Linked DNA regions of Chloroflexus aurantiacus J-10-fl. The protein of the gene in region 2 interacts with the protein of the main gene of each other region in a pairwise test. Links are inferred from orthologs where the notes say so. Each region holds a gene or a part of one and is shown on either strand. Other genes may lie near its edges.

Region 1 (4,855 bases), 2.4 Mb from region 2 along the record:
GTGGAAGACGAGGAATGTAGTGCTGATACCAGTACAATCTGGGATACGAGCCAGGGGGGTGGCCTGCTTGCGGTCAATAGCTGCCTGATAAGTATCGGAACTGTTCGTTATGGCGGCGAGACACGGGTCATTGTCCAGGTGCTCGATAGAAGACCGATAGACGCAGTTGACGAGTTTGATCACGTCGTCGAAACAAGCATCGAGGTACCATCGGGACGCCTGGTGGTATGGTCGCCGGAAAACGAATTCAGCACGGCGCCGCGCATCAGTGTGCGGCCCGGCATCTATGGAGTAAGGGTATGCTACGGAAATACCAACGCCGTTGCAGACACGAATGCCACTTCTGGTGACGATTATTATAAAGTGGTGCTCTGGCCTGCTGAAAAGCAACCGGTCAGGGTGCTCAAGTAGAGAGGTTGTGCTCTAACACCAACTGCAGTGGCAGCATGGAAGCCGGAAAGCAGCGGCCCGGTCAATCCGCAGGACCTGAACCGTTCTGCGTACGCGCTGAACAATCCGTTGACATACACCGACCCGACAGGGCATTGTCCGACGTGCGTGGTATCAGGGCGATCCTCCCGAAGGGTACTACCACGGCTGGACGGCGTGGGTCATCCACCAGTAGGTCTTCAGTGACCTCAACATTTACACCTTGGACCAGTACCTGGCAAGGTAAAGCATCATCCTGGCGCTAGAGTCTGGAAGTCAGTGAGTGCGATAGCGACGTCTTGAGGTACACTTTCATTTTCAGCGCCTACTTTCCTGGTCAGTTAACGTGCGGCGCAACCTTGTCATCCCATTCCGCACCTGCTGCTACGCAGTTCTGCTATAATAGCCGGCAATTCGAGCAAAGGAGCGGGCTATGACGGTCAAATATACGCGCTGGCTGCGTAGTTACGTCGGTCATCAGCGAATTTTACAGGTACGGGCAAGTGGTTTTGTGCGCAATGAAGCCGGCCAGATTCTGCTCTGTCGGCGGGCGGATGTGATGCTCTGGGATGTGCCGGGTGGTACGATTAACCTCGATGAGTCGCCGGCCCAGGGCCTGGTACGGGAGGTGCGCGAGGAGACCGGTCTGCTGTTGCGACCCGAAAAGCTGATTGGCATCTACAGTGGCCCCGATTTTGCCTGGAGCTACCCCAACGGTGATCAGTCACAAATCCTGGCGATCTTTTTTGCCGCCCGTATTGTCGGCGGTGAACTCCAACAGGCCGGGCACGAAAATGTGAATGTGGGTTTCTTTGATCCCAATCATCTGCCACCACTGCTCACCCGCACCCGCCGAATGCTGGCCGATGCGTTCGCAAACCGGCCAGAGGCGGCTTTTGACTTTTAGAACATACTGTCAGGCGGGTTATCTGCCCCGTGCGTAGTAGAGCGGGGCTACCTGCCGCACCAATCCTTTCAACTCTAACAAAGCCAGTGCTGCTGCTGTCGCCGCTGCGGATTGACCGGCAGCACGACCGATAACATCGATATGCTGCGGTTCTGCTTCAACCACGGCATAGATCGCTTCTTCTTCCGCAGTCAGCGCAAGTTCTAACGACGGTTCAAACGCCTCTCCACATTGATCGAGATTGAGTGCTGCCAGCACATCATCGGCGCTGGTAACAATGACTGCCCCATCACGGATCAGGCGATGCGGGCCAACACTCAACGGACTAAAAATTGATCCGGGGACGGCCATCACCTCGCGTCCTTGATCGAGAGCAAACTGGACAGTGATAAGGGCACCGCTGTTCGCACCTGCTTCAACTACTATCGTTGCCAGACTCAGCCCGGAGATAATACGGTTGCGCGGCGGAAAATTGAGGGGTGCCGGCGGGGTGCCCGGTGGATAATCGCTTAACAATGCTCCCGATGCAATGATCTGCCCGGCCAGAGCATGGTTGCGTTCAGGATAGATCCGATCAACCCCACTGGCCAGCACGGCAATTGTGCGGCCACCAGCCTCCAGTGCGGCAGTGTGGGCAATTGTGTCAATGCCTAAAGCCAGACCACTGACAATCGTCACTCCCGCAGTCGCCAGATCACGGGCCAAGCGTCGTGCTACTTCACGTCCATAATGACTGGGATGGCGCGTACCAACAATCGCGACCGCCCGCTGATCGGCAGGCGTAAGCGTGCCGCGCAGATAGAGCAGTGGCGGAGGTGCCGGAGTCATGCGCAGCAAAGGTGGATAGAGTGGATCAACGACTGCCACCGGCGTAATGCCGGCAGTCCGAACCCGTGCCAGCTCAGCATCGAGATCGATGCTCTCGCGAACTGCACGCAAACCGGCCATACTACGCGCATCAAGGCCGGCAGCAACCATCGCCGCTTCATCGGCGTACCACGCCTCAGCAATCGAGCCACAACGTTCGATCAGGCGGGCCAGCCGCAACGGGCCAATACCGGGTACCAGATTGAAACCGAGGTAGTAGCGGACAATATCATCCATACATCAAATCCTCTGGACAGATTTCCTATTAATAGAACCGGTTTTGACCCGCAAAAGGTGCGCGACTTGTGGCATCATGAAAAAAATTGCGATACGTGATGGAGGAAACGTATGCCCCGTGCAGTCTGGAACGGTACTGTGATCGCCGAAAGCCCGACAACCATCGTCGTTGAGGGTAATCACTATTTCCCGCCGGAATCGGTGCGTCGCGAATATTTGCGTGACAGCCAGACCCATACGGTGTGCCCGTGGAAAGGAACGGCTAGTTACTACGACGTAGTGGTGAACGGTCAGGTGAATCGTGATGCAGCCTGGTACTACCCGACACCGAAAGAGGCAGCCCGGCAGATAGCTGGCTATATTGCCTTCTGGCGTGGAGTGCGGATTGAGGTGTAACAAACAGAGGGTAGCTGGTCTGGAAGGTGAACGAACCTTTGATCTGAAACGTTCAGGCACACCGAACTGGTATGCACTGGTGTTCGCAGACCAGAAATAACTGCTTACTGGATCAATTTACCGGGAATGATCGCATCCCGTACCCGCCAGTCAGCTCTCTGATACAAAAACCACACCTTGCTACCGAGGCAGGTGTACAACCGACGTGTGATATCGAGCGCGGACGCCAATACCTCAGCCACGATTCTTAAACCATGCTTCCAGGGCCAGACTCTGAGGACGGTCGTGCAGACGGACGCGGCTCAACTGACGTTGTATATTGAGACCAGGAATATTGAGTACCCGCAGCTTACCGGCAATCAGCTCAGATTGGATCGTAAAGCGCGAAACCATGCTCAACCCTAATCCGGCACTCACTGCCTGCTTCACGGCTTCGGTACTCCCCAATTCCATCACCGGACGTACCGTCACGTTATGTGCTGCCAGTGCCTGTTCCATCACCTTACGTGTGCCTGAGCCAGGTTCACGCATAATGAAAGGGGCATCCTGGAGATCAGAACAATCCAGGGTGACCCGACGGGTAAGCGGATGATCGGGAGAGGCAATCACAACCATCTCGTCACTTCGCCACGGCACTACCTGCAAGTCTTCGTTCGCTGCTACCGGCCCTTCCACGTAAGCGACATCAATCTGATAGGATAACAGGCGTTCAATAATCTGTTGGGTATTGCCAATATCCAGGAACAACTCGATGCCCGGATACCGACGATGATAGTTACCGAGGAGTGGGGGTAGCAGGTAAATACCAATCGTACTACTTGCACCAATTGCCAGCCGACCTCGTTGCAGACCGCGTAGTTCGTTCAACGCCTCGATAGCCAGCCGCTCATGCGTAAAGATGCGTCGGGCATGCTCACCCAGGATAGTACCGGCCATCGTTGGGGCCACACCGCGCGCACGCCGTTCGAGCAGAGTCGTGCCAAGTTGACGTTCAAGCTCTTGCACTGCCCGCGATACCGCCGATTGACTCATTGTGAGGACTTCGGCTGCTTTCGTGAAACTGCCCTGTTCAAGCACGGCAACGTAAATGCGTAGTAAATGCAGATTAAGTGTCACTTTGCCTCCCAACAATTTTATTTCTGATGCAATATATACCATAGCTGGCCCTTTCTGCGAATACGTCACTTCCCACTGACATACTCTATGCAATGAGGCAACACACCAGGAACGGTCATTATTGCCTCTGCTCCCTCTTTACAGACATTCACTGTTGTGGCAGGCATGCCAACATGTATGCCAGATATGTCTCTTCTGATCACTAACGCAACCGTAGCCGCTTCCTTCTTCAATCAGGTATCAGCGGCAGGTCAACGTAACACGGCTTTCAGTTTTCGAGAGCGCGCCAGCCGGTGCAGGCAGGCGTTGCGAAAAAGGTAAGAATTCGGTTAACCCGTTGAACATGGGGGGTGTCGCTTCGTGAAAATACGCCATGTAAAGATACTCTATTTTATGCATTCTATTTTATGCATAATGAGCTGAGATTGTATGCACCGAACGTATCAATCTTGCAGACAAGAAGGTCAATTGGTTGTGAACAGCATGGATGTTGTTGTCCTGGAATGATTGAAGCTGATGAGAATCCAGGTGACGACCGGTTTATGTCAAATCCGGCAGAACAATGACACGCCAGCCAGCTATCACCCTGATGCTGCCCTTGAACGATGCACGGCTGGATACCAGCGCGACAGTAGGGCGACGCATGCGTGGCACCTACGACGCCGACAACAACCCACCAGCCCCTCGCCGCTGGCATACCCGGTAATGCTTGAACACGAGAAGTACATCTAAACGGTGACCGCTGCGACATCCGCCCGGCATCAAACTCAGTGGAAAAGAGGATTCCGCACACCACGCGACACGCGCATTACCGGACGTGAAGAATAGCCAGTCCAGCCCAGGTAGGGACGACGCATGTGTCGCCCGCCGATACCAACAAGCCTGATGATAACGAGACTATGC
Region 2 (5,830 bases):
CGCCCAAGGCAACTTTCTCCAGCCCACCATCATTACCGACGTCAAGCCGCATGATCAGGTTTGCCAGGACGAGATTTTTGGTCCGGTCGTCACGGTTGTGCCCTTTGACGATGAAGAGGAAGCGATTGCCATCGCCAATGGCGTCAGCTATGGACTTTCCGCCGTGGTACAGACTCGTGATGTCGGGCGAGCAGTACGGATGGGATCGGCCCTGGAAGCCGGAACGATCTGGATCAACGACTTTTTTGTGCGCGATCTGCGCGTACCTTTCGGTGGTATGAAACAGAGTGGAATTGGCCGGGAAGGTGGGCACTACAGCCTTGAGTTCTACACGGAGGCAAAGACGATATGCCTGAGCAATCAGTAACAACCCAAACCACCGATGACGCACTTATTATCGCTCTGGCACAACGGCTCGATCAGGCCTGGGAAGAGCGCTTCACCATACTTCCCCTCACCGAAAGCGAGGGCATTACCAATGCAGACATTGCTTACCGGATTCAGACGCATTGGACAGACATGCGCGTTCAGCGCGGCGAGCGGATCATTGGGCGCAAAATCGGCCTGACCAGCAAAGCTGTGCAAGAGCAGATGGGCGTCAACGAGCCGGATTATGGCACTCTATGGGCTTCGCGCTATTTTCCGGCCAGAAATGGGCGCGCTGAAGCGCCTTTTGAAATCTTTCTCCAACCGCGGGTCGAGGGTGAAATTGCGTTTCTAATTGGAGAAACCCTCGACTGGCCGGATATTACCCCGCAACAGGTGCTGGCAGCAACCGAGGCACTGGCGGCAGCTATCGAAATTGTGGATAGTCGCATTGATCGCTGGCGCATTAAGCTAGCCGACACGATTGCCGATAACGCCTCCTACGGTGGCTTGACGATTGGCGCCTGGAGCAGGGCAATGCGCAGCAGCGACCTGCGCACCATTGGTATGGTGATGAGCCACAATGGTCGCCCCACCGTCTTTGGTACCGGTGCCGCTGCGCTTGGGCATCCGGCACTGGCGGTGGCATGGCTGGCGAACAAACTGCGCGCATTCGGGATTCCGCTGCGTGCCGGTGATATTGTGATCTCTGGAGCTTTGGCAGCAACAATTCCGGTGCAACGCGGCGATCTGTTCACGCTGGAAATGCATGATCAACCACCACTCCACTTACGGTTCGTGTGAAGGAGATTCAGATGCCGATGCTCGAAGTCTTCTACAGCGGGGATCGACCGCCAGACCGTACCCGGAAGCAGGCATTTGCTGCTGAAGCCAGTGCTATCTTTCAGCGCGTTATCGGTACGCCACCGGGCCGGCTGCAATTGATTATCCAGATCGTGTCGCCTGAAAACACTTTAGCCGTGATCGATCTTGATCGTCCTGATAGCGATACCACGGCTGAGCCAGACCAGCAGTGACAAACAACAGATAGGTGATGGGTAAAGCGTAGCAATTATCCTGCTCTGTATCGCACCATACGGCACCTGGCAGACCGGCTTCTGCACCACCTGCACCCATCGAATGCGGTTGCAGCGCTCGCTCATATCTCGCCGACAGGATCGGTCAGATCAGCCCCGCCGTCAGGCGGGCTAAAGCCCTCCCTGACAACGTGCAAGCCCCTGCAGGGCTATCCAGGAGCACGCCCGCTATCCCCCCGCCCCGCCGGCAGCTATGCATTACCCACAACTGGTGTCAACCGCGTGCGTATCAGCGGGTATGATCGACATGGGTGCTGTTGTGGGCGACTGGCCCGGTGACAGTGCGCCGACCCAGCCGTACCAGCATGTGCTGGATGGGTTGCCGTACCCGCGTATCATGTGCGTGTCGCGCAGTTTGGAGTGCGGCAGCCATGCTGCCGCGCTAGCCGCGCTCACCATCCGGCACGTGGTGGAGCGGTGCCCCAGATGGTCATAGCACGAACAAATAGCCGTATCTCGTTCCCATCCCATACACCGGCAGGGATACCGCTTCCAGCCCGGATTGCCCTCGTATGGCGTGCGGCAGCCATGCTGCCGCGCCAGCCGCGCTTACCATCCGGCGCGTGGTGGAGGGGTGCCCCGGATGGTCATATCACGAACAAATGGCTGTATCTCGTCCCCATCCCGTACACCGGCAAGGATACCGCTTCCAGCCCGGATTGCCCTCGTATGGAGTGCGGCAGCCATGCTGCCGCGCCAGCCGCGCTCACCATCCGGCGCGTGGCATACCGTTACCCATCCTGGTCACGGGGGGCTGAATGTGCTCATCCCGACCAGCGAGTCGGTCCGGCATGCATGCGATACCTGCGCGTAGATGTTTGGTTGTACCAGGTTCGTGCCGGCACACCATCGGCCACGGTCAGCACCTGACAGCAGTGGAGAGGAATGCCTCCACGCAGGCTGGAAGCCTGCGCCACGCGGAGCACTTGCAGCCCGGCCTAATGCAGCGCGACATGTGGGTAGTGCATAGCCGCCGTCAGGCGGGCTAAAGCCCTCCCTGACAACGTGCAAGCCCCTGCGGGGCTATCCAGGAGCACGCCCGCTATCTCCCCCGCCCCGCCGTCAGGCATCCCCGCCGGCCTTCCACGTATTGAGGCAGGGTTTTAACCCGCTGCCCCCTTAACCCGCCGGCTGCTCAACCCGCCTCGTAACAACCGCCGACTCGCCAACCCATTGCATACCCGCATGGCAATCGAATACACAGTAATCTTGCCACCAATAACCACCCTACCATTGGACCAACAGAAAAGGGCAGGTTTCAAAACCTGCCCCCAAGATCGCTATTTCGTTCGCACGCCGAGCGTACTACTCTTCAAAAATAGCGTCATCGTCACCAACATCGACGCTCGGCGCAATCACCGTTGGATTCGTCAATGCCTGCGCTTTGATCAGGCGCTCGATCTCATCGGTAAGGGCAGGATTATTCTTCAGAAACTCGCGCACATTTTCCCGCCCCTGGCCGAGCCGATCCTCGCCGAGGTAGAACCATGCGCCACTCTTGCGAATAATCCCCAATTCAGTACCGATATCGATGATATTGCCCTCACGCGAGATACCTTCGTTGGCCAGAATATCGAACTCCGCCTGGCGGAAGGGCGGTGCAACCTTATTCTTGATCACCTTCACCCGTACCCGCGAACCGATTGCCTCCTGCCCTTGCTTGAGGGTTTCCACACGACGAATGTCGAGCCGTACCGAGGCGTAGAACTTCAGGGCCTGACCACCGGTCGTGGTTTCCGGCGAGCCGAACATAACGCCGATCTTCATGCGCAACTGATTGATGAAGATTACGACTGTACGGCTCTTGCTGATGGCACCTGACAACTTGCGCAACGCCTGACTCATCAGCCGGGCCTGCATACCGGGCATCGAATCGCCCATCTCGCCCTCGATTTCGGCACGCGGTACCAGAGCGGCGACCGAGTCGATAACGATCACGTCAATTGCATTCGAGCGAACCAGCATCTCACAGATTTCGAGCGCCTGTTCGCCGGTGTCCGGCTGCGAAACGAGCAAGTCATCAATGTTGACTCCACACCGCGCAGCGTAGACCGGGTCAAAGGCATGCTCGGCGTCGATGAAGGCGCAGACTCCGCCCATCTTCTGCGCTTCTGCAATGATATGCTGGGCCAGTGTGGTTTTACCGCTGCTCTCAGGGCCAAAGATTTCGACAACGCGCCCTCGCGGTACACCACCAATGCCGAGGGCAATATCGAGCGCGATGGAACCGGTCGGGATGGCTTCAATTGCCAGCCGACTGCTCGCCTCGCCCATCTTCATGATCGAACCTTTACCGAACTTGCGGTCGATCTGCGCCATTGTTGCCGCGAGCGCTTTTTCTTTCTCCGGGGTGATAGCCATCGCGGGCGCTCCTCCATTGTTCTTGCTCACACGTACACTCCTCTTGCTACTCTACTTGATGGGGAGGGCGCTGTCAACGCCGTTGCCTGCCCCGTACATATGTGCTATAATAGCACAGGTGTGCGATTTCAGCAAGAGGGATGTCGTTGATTTTTCCTCCCTATTAGTATACCGCTCTCATTGCGTCTTTGGTGCACTGGATTACGGATTTTCGGCAAGAAATCTCTTACCGTAACTAAAGTTGCGACCTTTGTCACCACAGAGACACGGAGGACACAGCGGATGATGTGTATAACCTGGGTTGCTACCGTGAAGCATGACGAAATGCGTCCATAGGAACTGGCTGCTCCTCAAATATGCCGTTACGCCACACGGTGTTGCGTACAATGTCGTGATGTTCCTGGCCGTCTGCTTCAGTGGCCTGCTCGCAGTATAGGTAACAACTTGAGTTACCATACACACAATCTACCTCTGCAATCCCGGTCGAGTGAGCCAGGGCGACCTCATTTCTCCCCTGAAGTGGCATTGTGTGGATGCAATATTTGACCTATTGTGGCGATACAGGTGAGGTACAGATGTCGCGGATCGCATCCTCATTGCTGTTACGCCATCTGCATAGAGCGCTGGCATCACGCTTGCCGCAATCCCGTCGCCGATGTCGATTTCTTTCCAATCGGGTCACAGTACGGTTTGAAACAGGCTCTGGTCAGATCGGGAACAACAGTATTATCAACGAACGATTCAGGGTGATATGCCATACAGAATGTGGTATATTGCAGATAGTCCACAGTGATATGCCACAGGAGCTTGCCGATGATTAAGCGCATTCCACCAGGACCCGGACAGGAGTCGGTATGGGATTACCCTCGTCCCCCGCGACTGGAACCAACATCGCGGCGTATCCGGGTGATCTTTGCCGGTATCACGATAGTGGATAGTCAGCGCGCATTTCGGGTACTGGAAACCAGTCATCCACCGGTTTACTATGTGCCGCCAGATGATGTACAAATGGCGTTTTTGCGCCCAAATACAGCGCGTTCGTTCTGTGAGTTTAAGGGAATTGCTGCGTATTACGACGTAGTTGTTGGTGAACGCACCGCCGTGCAGGCGGCCTGGTCGTATCTCGATCCAACACCATCGTTCGCCCCCATCCGCGGCTATCTCGCATTCTACGCCGGGCCAATGGACGCCTGCTATGTTGATGATGAACAGGTCACTCCGCAACCGGGTGGATTCTACGGTGGCTGGATCACCAGTGATGTCGTCGGCCCCTTCAAAGGTGGGCCGGGAACGTGGGGATGGTAGCCTGGCACGCTCGATCATCCCATTTGCCCGATCATGCGCTCAAAAGTCATCGCTGACGCACAGGAGGTTGTGCCAGGATCATTTGCATTAGAAGGAAAGGACAGTTTCATGAGTTCTGCGGACGAACGACTGCACCTGTTGCAGGTGGCCCGTTCTGAAGTCCTGGCCGGCAGGATGAGCCGACGAGCCTTTCTGCGTCTGGGTCTGGCCCTTGGCTTATCTGCGGGTGCAACTGCGCTGGCTGCTTGTGGCGGTGGCGCATCTACGCCGGCCCCTGCATCACCTCCACCATCGCCAGCCGCCGGCCCAACGGGGCGTTTACGGGTGGCGAGCGAGATTCCCGTTCAACTCGATCCGGCATTCGCCTCATCTGATGCCGAAATCCTCATTCTCAACCACGTGTACGATTATCTGGTTGACATTGATGCGAGCAATGCTATCGTGCCCCGGCTGGCACGGGAATGGACGATCAGCGACGATGGTTTGCGTTATCGGCTCAACCTGGCCACCGGAGTTTCCTTTCACGATGGCAGTCCGCTCACGGCGGCAGATGTGGTCTGGACGTTTAACCGACTGCGTGATCCAGCGTTGCAGTTACCAACCGCCGATCTCTACGCCAACATTGCCGATATTGCCGCTGATGGCGATAGCGCGGTCGTCTTCACACTTACCGAGCCAAATCCATTCTTTCTGTACGACCT

The links. The genes of interacting proteins can lie anywhere in the genome.
Region 1: the proteins of recA (region 2) and dprA interact in binary tests that used the Bacillus subtilis proteins (3 or more experiments, as listed by UniProt). The link is inferred for Chloroflexus aurantiacus J-10-fl from one-to-one orthologs.

Annotation. Positions count from the first base shown.
Region 1 is NC_010175.1:4,304,335-4,309,189, reverse strand. Bases 398-3,388 are described here. They hold dprA (DNA-processing protein DprA), read right to left. Parts: upstream 2,441-3,388; coding sequence 1,355-2,440; downstream 398-1,354. Other genes in these bases: CAUR_RS16830 (LysR family transcriptional regulator), read right to left, coding at 3,071-3,388; CAUR_RS16835 (DUF427 domain-containing protein), read left to right, coding at 2,552-2,836; CAUR_RS16845 (NUDIX domain-containing protein), read left to right, coding at 863-1,336; CAUR_RS16850 (hypothetical protein), read left to right, coding at 398-411. Outside these bases: more of CAUR_RS16850, read left to right, coding at 1-397; more of CAUR_RS16830, read right to left, coding at 3,389-3,952; CAUR_RS16825 (hypothetical protein), read left to right, coding at 4,515-4,658. UniProt on the Bacillus subtilis protein: Protein that helps load RecA onto ssDNA during transformation. Binds cooperatively to circular ssDNA, is able to bridge different segments of DNA. Favors the loading of RecA onto SsbA- or SsbB-coated ssDNA and formation of RecA-DNA filaments.
Region 2 is NC_010175.1:1,872,251-1,878,080, forward strand. What follows is about bases 1,797-4,625. They hold recA (recombinase RecA), read right to left. Parts: upstream 3,825-4,625; coding sequence 2,769-3,824; downstream 1,797-2,768. Other genes in these bases: CAUR_RS07105 (hypothetical protein), read right to left, coding at 1,797-1,836. Outside these bases: CAUR_RS07090 (aldehyde dehydrogenase), read left to right, coding at 1-367; CAUR_RS07095 (2-keto-4-pentenoate hydratase), read left to right, coding at 349-1,170; CAUR_RS07100 (tautomerase family protein), read left to right, coding at 1,182-1,403; more of CAUR_RS07105, read right to left, coding at 1,693-1,796; CAUR_RS07115 (DUF427 domain-containing protein), read left to right, coding at 4,638-5,129; CAUR_RS07120 (ABC transporter substrate-binding protein), read left to right, coding at 5,238-5,830. UniProt on the Bacillus subtilis protein: Multifunctional protein involved in homologous recombination, DNA repair and competence.